Regions from separate parts of the Romboutsia sp. 1001713B170131_170501_G6 genome, predicted to be linked through region 2. Evidence: a T-box and tRNA genes for the amino acid it is inferred to sense, from the RefSeq annotation. Region 2 holds a T-box; the other holds one or more tRNA genes.
The links. A T-box is a leader RNA that pairs with one kind of tRNA and senses whether it is charged. The one in region 2 lies ahead of asnS (asparagine--tRNA ligase), so its partner is inferred to be a tRNA-Asn.
Positions count from the first base shown of each region.

Region 1: it encodes a tRNA-Asn, which carries the amino acid that the T-box ahead of asnS (asparagine--tRNA ligase) is inferred to sense. The anticodon was not compared.

Region 1 is NZ_JADPFC010000007.1:13,248-18,147, forward strand. It holds gene I4U89_RS12740 (D-alanine--D-alanine ligase family protein) at 1-811, opposite strand, end outside; gene I4U89_RS12745 (cell wall hydrolase) at 951-1,466, opposite strand; gene spoIIR (stage II sporulation protein R) at 1,482-2,138, opposite strand; tRNA gene I4U89_RS12755 (tRNA-Asn) at 2,433-2,508, shown strand; gene I4U89_RS12760 (GntR family transcriptional regulator) at 2,581-3,261, opposite strand; gene ispE (4-(cytidine 5'-diphospho)-2-C-methyl-D-erythritol kinase) at 3,254-4,135, opposite strand; gene I4U89_RS12770 (DUF3794 and LysM peptidoglycan-binding domain-containing protein) at 4,247-4,900, opposite strand, start outside.
Region 2 is NZ_JADPFC010000001.1:345,609-350,508, forward strand. It holds gene cspC (bile acid germinant receptor pseudoprotease CspC) at 1-1,483, shown strand, start outside; gene I4U89_RS01720 (hypothetical protein) at 1,520-1,912, opposite strand; T-box leader at 2,051-2,283, shown strand; gene asnS (asparagine--tRNA ligase) at 2,378-3,778, shown strand; gene I4U89_RS01730 (ferredoxin) at 3,935-4,123, shown strand; gene I4U89_RS01735 (hypothetical protein) at 4,402-4,584, shown strand; gene I4U89_RS01740 (rhodanese-like domain-containing protein) at 4,650-4,900, shown strand, end outside.

The sequences.
Region 1 (4,900 bases), on a different contig from region 2:
CTGGTATTTCATAAGTAGATGCTCCGTTTATATATTTATCTTCATAATCATAGAAATCTTTAGCCGGCTTTATCTCACCTGCTATAGACGCCTTAACTTCTTCATTTCCTAAAACAGAAACTTCTATTTCTCTTGCGTCTACACCTTGCTCTAAGACTATTCTTGAATCAAATTTTAAAGCTTCATTTATTCCATTTAGAAGTTCTTCTCTATTTGTTGCTTTAGATATACCAACACTTGAACCTAAATTAGCAGGTTTTACAAATACAGGATAATCTAGTTCTTCTTCTATTTTGTTTAGTTCTTCTTCTGTGTTATTGTTAAATACTATTTTAGTTGTATAAGTATAATTTACCTGTGGTAATCCCATTTGAGAGAATACTTTTTTACATACAAGTTTATCCATACCAACACTTGAAGCTAAAACACCACAACCAACATATGGTATTTGACTTATCTCAAATAGCCCTTGTATTTTGCCATCTTCTCCATATGGTCCATGTAAAACTGGGAATAATACGTCTATCTTTTTAAATCTTCCATCTTCGAATTTTATACCTACTTCTCTGTTTCCAACAGGTATAAGATTTATTTCAACATTTTTATTAGCTAAATTTTCCCATTGACCATTTTTTATATTTTCTTCACTACCTTCATAATACATCCATCTTCCATCTTTAGTTATCCCTATTGTAAATATATTGTATTTATTTTTATCTATATGTTTATATATTGAAGCAGTTGAAGATAAAGAAACTTCATGCTCTCCTGATTTTCCACCAAATATTAAAGCCACATTAAGTTTGCTCATTAACAATCTCACCTTTCTGGTTTATTTTCTAATTCAAATATTATATGCATTTTACTATCTAAATGATTATTATAGTCCATTATAACAAAAAAATAAAGGAGCCAAGCTCCTTTTTGCGCATTTACATCAATTTTCACTATTATTTTGCAAACACATGGTTTCCTATTCTCATGTGAGGACTCAAAGTTTTTATCCACTTGCAAGTGGCTATATCTGGATTCCAAAAATATATAGATTCGTTAGTTGGGTCACTTCCATATAAAGCTTCCCGTGCTGCTTTATAGGCGCTTTCTGTTGGATCCATTTCTATCGAACCATCATTTACAACAGAAAAAGCATTTTTCTGATATATAACATCTCTTACTGTATTTGGAAATCTAGGATCTTTTACTCTATTTATAACAACTGCTGCTACTGCTACCTGACCTTCATAAGATTCTCCTCTAGCTTCTCCTGACACTAACCTAGATAACAATAAAAGCTCATCATTTGTTATGTTTAAAACTTCTTTTTCTTGTTTTTTGGTAGTACCTTCTTCTACATTAGGTACTTCACTTGTTCCTAAATCTTTTCCTTCCGCTAGTACCACATTCGTACATAACAACATGTAGAATAAAATAATTAACGATACTATAGATTTATAGCACCTGTCCATTCTTATGTCACTCCTTTAGTTTTTTAATATTGAATCTATGATTTCTGCTATTTTAAACTTAACTTCTACTCTACTAACTTCTTCTTTAGTTTTATGAGTTATTAGATTGTATTCTTCTTCAGTTAATACTTCCTTTAACTTTTCATCTGTAGCCTTATCTATAACTCCATTTTCTTCATCTATAAAACATAAAGGTGGAAACATCACACACCACCAATTTTTACCTGTTCCCTCTCCGATAACTATCTTCAAAGCCTTGTATTCCCCTGCTGGAAGAACTACACTTGAATATTGCTTAGTTGGAAAATTACTATATTCTATTCCTACCTTTATGTCATAAGTATATCCATTTTCTTTTATAATATTCTCACTTATTCTTTCTATTTGGTCATATTCATTCTTTATTATTTCTTCACTTTGGCTTATACTTTTTGATTTTAATAGTTTAGGTTGAAGATACTCAATAACTGCATCTCTTACTTTTAGTTTTAATTCTTGATCTTCATCTGAATCACTATTTGCTATAACATGAAACCTTATCAACTTATCTTTATAATTTTCTGATAAAGAATTAATATTATTGACTTCTCCGCTTATAGTTATTGTCATTAAACTTATAACACTTATAAGACTTAATACTAATATTATTAATCTTAACTTTATTTTATTCATAATTATTTCCCCCTCAAAATATTTCTATTTTGAGTATATCCAATCTTCACTTTTTTATACTTTTGCATTAGAATTTTAGATTACTTTATTTTATATATCAGAGTTCTATTTTTAATTCATATATAAAAAATACAGACTATGTTAGCCTAATTCGCGATGTATATCACAGACTATTTATAAATATTTATTAATAGTTTAAAATTTTTTAATAAACTATTAATAAAATTAAATAAACTGGTTAAAATAATAACTGTAACGGACAGGTAAACAATTTCTATCTTATCCGAAATATATGGGAATATGGCTCAGTAGGTAGAGCAATTGACTGTTAATCAATGGGTCACAGGTTCGAGCCCTGTTATTCCCGCCAATTTAAAAACTCTTAGTTTAGGCTAAGAGTTTTTTATTTTGTTACAATAAAAAAAGAAGGTTTTACCTTCTTTTAAATTTCTTTATTATTTACGGTTCTTTCTATCATAAAGTTTTCTGCCTTTTCAATATGCTCTTTAGCATATTTTTTAGCAAGTTCATTATCTCCCTTTTTTATTGCATCTACAATAGCCCTATGCTCATCTATTATATTTTTCACTGTTTCATAATCAGCTATATATGTCTCTCTAAATCTGTATACTTGCTCCCATAAAGAATTTATCAACTGATGAAGCTTTTTATTGTTAGTTGATTTAAATATACACTCATGAAACTCTACATCTTTTTTTAGAAGAGTATCAACGTCTGAGCATTTAGCACTTTCTTCAAATTCTTTCGCTATTTTTTCAAGTTCTTTTATATTTTCTGGATTTATTCTTTCTGCTGCTAGAGATGACGCTAATCCTTCTAGCGTTGCTCTTATCTCTAATACGTCTATTATATCTTTTAATGACATATTAGCTACATAAGCACCTTTTCTAGGCAACATAACAACAAGTCCTTCTAACTCAAGTTTTCTTATAGCTTCTCTTACTGGAGTTCTACTTACGCCTAACTGTTCTGCTAACTGAACCTCCATTAATCTTTGCCCTGGATTTAACTTTCCTTCTACTATTGCTTCTCTAAGATTTTCAAATACTACATCTCTTAGAGGCTTATAATCATCTAGATTTAATTTAGTTAAGTTATCCACAAATTTCAACTCCTTTTTCACTACTGCTTACAACATATACTTGAGAATATTGTTGTAATAGTATGTCTTTACACTTTAGTGCATTATCATATTTATCAAATAATCCAAATACTGTAGGCCCACTACCACTCATCATAGAACCTAAAGCACTATTAGCCATCATTATTTCTTCTATTTCATTTATTTCTTTATGCATTTTACTAGTTACATTTTCTAATACATTTGACATATTCTTTGATAAAGAATCTATATCCTCTTTTTCTAGGCACTCAATTAAGAATTTATTATTAGGTCTTTTTACTATATTGTTTAAGTCTAAACCTTGATATACATCTTTTGTAGACACAAATAGATTAGGCTTACATATAAGTATACTTATATTTTTAGGTAGCCCTTTTATGTAACTAAGTTTTTCTCCAATTCCTTCTGCTAATGCAGTTTTCCCAGAAATACAGTATGGAACATCTGCCCCTAACTTTAAACCTAACTCCTGTAACTCTTGTTCTGTTAAATTTAATTTCCAAAGCTTATTAAGTCCAACTAAAACTGCTGCTGCATTTGAACTCCCACCTGCCATACCTGCTGCTACAGGTATATTTTTCTCTATAAATACTTCAATCCCTTTATTTATATTAAATCTTTGTCTTAAAAGTTCAATAGCTTTGTATACTATATTGTCATTATCTAGTGGTATATGGCTACTATTACTCTTTATAACGACGTCATTTGTATCTAATTGTTTTATCTTTATAACATCATACAGGTCAATTGTCTGCATTATCATTTCTACTAGATGATACCCATCGTCTCTTTTTCCTAGCACATCTATAGATAGATTAATTTTTGCTCTGCTTTTTAATTCTATAGAATTCATCATATCCTCCTTGTATATAGTATAATGTATTCTCAGCTATTAACATTATACTACAAAAAATAAAATAATAGGGGATTGTCCCCCCTATTATTTTATTTTTTATAATATATTTTAATCTGCTAAAACGACTTTCTTTTCTAATATTAAACATTTTCCTGGTCTTAATGGTTCATCAACTTTGATCTCATTAACCTCTGCTATCTCTTCCTCTGTGGTATTATATTTCTTAGCTATATTCCAAAGGCTATCTCCTTCTTTGCATATATAAACTATTATACTTGGAGCCTTAGATAAATCATAAATTCCTAAATCATCACCCTTTATTATGAAACTTTCTGACTTCTTATCTATCCCCTCAATAAATCTCTTTATTTTCATATTAAGATCTATTTCATCTCTATTTAAATCTACATCTATTTTTTCTATACTAACTGTATTAAATACCTTACAAGTATCTGTTAATCTATCTATCTCTATATCATGCTCAAAAGGAATCTCTTCGCTTATTCTATAAACCATTTTTAGCCCTTCTACTGGAACATAAAGAATATCTACTCTTATTATACCTTGGATAACACTCTTGTTATCTTCTATATAATCATTTTCAATCGATATTGATGGGCAAACACTAACTATATCCTTTATTTGTATATCGTCTTTATCATTTTTTATAGTTTCTTTTACAACAAAATTTTCTGTTCCACTATATAGTATTTTATTTACATCTATAGCTCTGTGATCAAATTTTAATATTTTTTGAGGAGA
Region 2 (4,900 bases):
TAATATAACTGATAATTTAGAAAGTGGAATAAGTGTAAAAATAGCATCAGGTATTGACTATGTTGATAAAAATCCATATATAAAAACATCAGGTAAAGGATGTATAATTACAATTATAGACTCTGGAATAGATTATCTACACCCTGATTTTTTAAATTCAGACGGTACTACAAAAATAGTATCTATATGGGATCAAGAAAGTCAAGTTGGAACTCCCCCAACAGGGCTAAAATTTGGAAGTGAGTTTAATAAAGATATCATAAATGAATATATAAGAAATAATGACCCAAGTCTAAGTGAAGATACTATTGGAACTGGGACAGTAGCTTCGGGAATAGCATGTGGCAGGGGAAATTTAAACAGAGAATATAAGGGAGTAGCTGCAGATAGTGAATTATTAGTAATAAAGTTAAGAGAATACAAAGATACTTATAAAGAAGGAAAAATTAATTATGGTTTATCAGACTTCTTAGCAGGCATAAAATATGCTATAGATATAGCTCAAAAAGAAGAAAAAAATATGATAATTAATTTAACTTTAGGTGAACGATCAAGGTCTGTAGTAGTAACTACATTATTAGATACTTTTAACTATTTAACAGTAAGTGGTGTAATAGTAGTTAGTGGTGCTGGAAATGAAGGAAATACAGATATACATTACCAAGGACAGGTAAGTAGTTTAAATGATATTCAAGACATACCAATTCAAATTGGAGAGCAAAAAAATTTAGATATAACATTAAGTGTTGCAGGTCCAGATAAAATAGCAGCAGCAATAATATCACCATCAGGAGAAATAAGCTATAGAGTTGTATATGCACCAGATGATTATATATATAGAGGCAAGTTTAATATAGAAAATACATTTTATGAAATGAGATATTTATATCCTTGGATAAAATCAGCGACTCAAGAATTAACAATAAAATTGAATAATGTTAAGCCAGGTGTATGGACTTTAAGATTATTTCCAGAATTTATTATAGATGGATTGTACGATGTTTATTTGCCCAATAAAAACTTAATCTCTAATGAAACTAGATTTACAGATCCAAATTCATTTGTAACCATAACTTTGTTTGGTGCAGTTTCAAATGCAATAACTATAGGAGCCTATGATGATAAGATTGATAGTGTGTGGATAGGTTCATCAAAAGGACCAGTAAGAGGTAGACCTATAAAGCCAGATTTATTAGCACCAGGGGTTGATATAATATCTCCATCTAAAAACGGGAACTATACAACATCAACGGGTACAGGAGTAAGTAGTTCTATTATAAGTGGGGTTGTGGCTATACTTATGGAATATGTATCAAATCAGAGTACGTTTAAACGAAACTTATTATATACAGAAGTTTTAAAAACTTACTTAATGCTTGGAGCAAGAAAAAAAGATTTATATGTATATCCAAATGTAACAAGAGGTTATGGAGTACTTGATTTACAAAACACATTTATACAATTAGCTAATATATTAAGATAAGTAGACCTATTTTAATAGGCCCACTTAAAATATAAATTATTCACTAGGAACTAGTATATAATCACCGTAAGAAATTTGATAATCTTTAGAAATGATATCAGGATTTTCATTAAGAGCTACTAATCTAAAATACTCAATATTTTCAATATCAGAATTATAAATTTTTATTATATCATCTAAAGTCTCGCCAGATAAAACCAAGTGTTTAACTAATATTCTATCTTTCATAACTTTATCATATGCTTTTTTATAGGTCACATTAGATAGTTTTGAAAAAAATGAAACATTTTCTACTAAATAATCTTTAGCTCTATCTAGTGAAGTTATGTAATTATAGATAGATGAGCGTATGATATTAGAAGAATCTTCTTTATCAACTGATGGTGATATAAATGTTACTATAAACAAAAATATAAATAGATATTTCAAATAATACACCTCCTAGCTAAGATTATTAATAAATAAATATAATATTAAACCTTTGTGACAATTATTTAGAAAATAAATTATTGACTAAAAAAATATAAGTTGGTATAATCTTTTTAAATAGTTGAAATAATATAACAATAATAGACTGTGAAGAGAAAAGTAAATATAAAAGGTAGTCATAGCGAGTTGAGGATGGTGAAAGCTCAATACGAAATTTATATTGAAGAACATCTCGGAGTTTCTAACCGAAATCTTGAAAGAGAGTAGACTTAGACGGGAAGTCCCGTTACAGACTATAAGCAATGCTTACTAAGAGGCCAATTTTGGCAATTAGGGTGGTACCGCGAAAGTAATAGCCTTTCGTCCCTTTTTATAGGGATGAAGGGCTTTTTTAATACAAAATAATAAATATTTTAGTAATAAATAAAATAAGCAATATAAAAAATAAAATATGGAGGAAACAAAATGCAAAAAGAATTTATAGAAATTAAAGACTTGTACAGAAAAAAAGAAGAGTATGTAGGTAAAACTGTAAATGTAGCTGGATGGATAAGATTATCTAGAGCGTCTAAAAACTTTGGATTTATAGAGCTAAACGATGGAAGTTTCTTTAAAAATATGCAAATAGTAATAGCTGAAGATAAACTAGAGAACTTCAAAGAAATATCTAAATTACCAATAAGTTCATCAATACTTGTAGAGGGAGAATTAGTTTCAACAGAAGGTGCTAAGCAACCAGTTGAAATACATGCTACTAAAGTAGTAGTAGAAGGAGAATCAGATTCTTCATATCCATTACAAAAGAAAAGACATACATTAGAGTATCTAAGAACAATAGCTCACTTAAGACCAAGAAGTAATACTTTCTCTGCTGTATTTAGAGTAAGAAGTTTAGCAGCATATGCTATACATAAGTTCTTCCAAGACAGAAACTTCGTGTATGCACATTCTCCAATCATAACAGGAAGTGACTGTGAAGGTGCAGGAGAAATGTTTAGAATAACTACTATGGATTTAAACAATATACCTAAGAATGAAGAAGGAAATATAGATTATTCTAAAGACTTCTTTGGAAAAGAAGCTAACTTAACAGTTAGTGGTCAATTAAATGCAGAAATAATGGCACTTGCATTTAGAAATGTTTATACATTTGGACCAACTTTCAGGGCTGAAAATTCATTTACTCAAAGACATGCATCAGAATTCTGGATGATAGAGCCTGAAATATGTTTTGCAGACTTAGAAGACAATATGGAACTTGCTGAAGACATGATAAAATACGTAATAAATTACGTAATGGAAAATGCTCCAGAAGAAATGGAATTCTTCAACAACTTTATAGATAAAGGATTATTAGATAGATTAAACAACGTAGTAAACTCTGAATTTAAAAGACTTACTTATACAGATGCTGTTAAAATGTTACAAGAAAGCGGACATGAATTTGAATATCCAGTTAATTGGGGAGATGACCTTCAAACAGAACATGAAAGATATTTAACTGAGCAAATATTTAAAGCTCCAGTATTTGTTACTGATTATCCAAAAGATATAAAAGCATTCTACATGAGAATGAATGAAGATGGAAAGACTGTTAGAGCAATGGACTTATTAGTTCCAGGAGTAGGAGAAATAGTTGGAGGTTCTCAAAGAGAAGAAAGAGAAGAAAAACTATTAGAAAGAATAGAAGAAATGGGATTAAACAAGGAAGATTACTGGTGGTACTTAGAACTTAGAAAGTTCGGAACAGCTACTCACTCAGGATTTGGACTAGGATTTGAAAGAATAATAATGTACATGACAGGAATGTCTAACATAAGAGACGTAATACCATTCCCAAGAACTCCTAAAAACGCTGAATTCTAATATTTATATATTAAAGCACTAGACTTATGTTTAGTGCTTTTTATATTATAATATTTAAAAAATAAATGAAAAATTAATTATATAAAAAAATTCTGTTTAGACCATCACAATATGGATATATACATAATGTAAACAAATTAAATAGGAGGCTTTAAAATGAAAGCATTTGTAGATAAAGATGTATGTATAGGATGTGGAGCATGTGCAGGAATATGCCCAGAAGTATTTGATATGGATAATGATGGATTAGCAGTAGCTATAGAAGGTGAAATAAGTGAGGATTTACAAGAAAGTGCACAAGAAGCATGTGAAGGATGCCCAGTAAGTGCAATAACAATTGAATAATAAAATCAAAGGCTTAGGGAATATCCTAAGCTTTATTTTTTACATATAATGATTTTATATTGATATAAAATTATTATATGTAAAAAATAATAAATATTAGTAGGCTTTAAATTGAATCGTCTACATATCATTAAATCTAAGTAAACTTTATATACAGAAAAATTTAACAAATTATCTAAATAATATATGAGTAGTATAAGTCCTAATTTAATAAAATATAGAAAAATAGATTATATTTTATGTTATAATTATTAATCATAATAAAAATTGGAGGCAAAATGATAAAGATACTTGACAATATAATGTTGATAATAGATATTTTATTAATTATATATTTTTATAACTATGCAGTTGATACAACAGATATAGGCCAAAGGCTTATAAGCTGTGCAGCTATAACTATGGAAATATCATTTATAATAAGACATATTAAACTTATGAAATCTAGAAAAGTTAATTAATGCAATGTTTTTTACAAAATATTTAGGGTATTAAATATATAGATTAAATATTTAAGGAGAATAATATGGCTTATATAAATATAGATAATAAAAAATTAAAAGAATTAATGAAAAAAGAGGATACTATATTAATTGATATAAGGACAAGGGAAGAATATGAAGAAAATAATATAGAAAACTCTATAAATATACCATTAAATAATTTGTTATTTGAGATAGATGAATTAGAAGAATACAAAGAAAAAAATGTTATTGTCTACTGTAGAAGTGGACATAGAAGTGTAACAGCATGTAATCTACTTCATATGGAAGGATT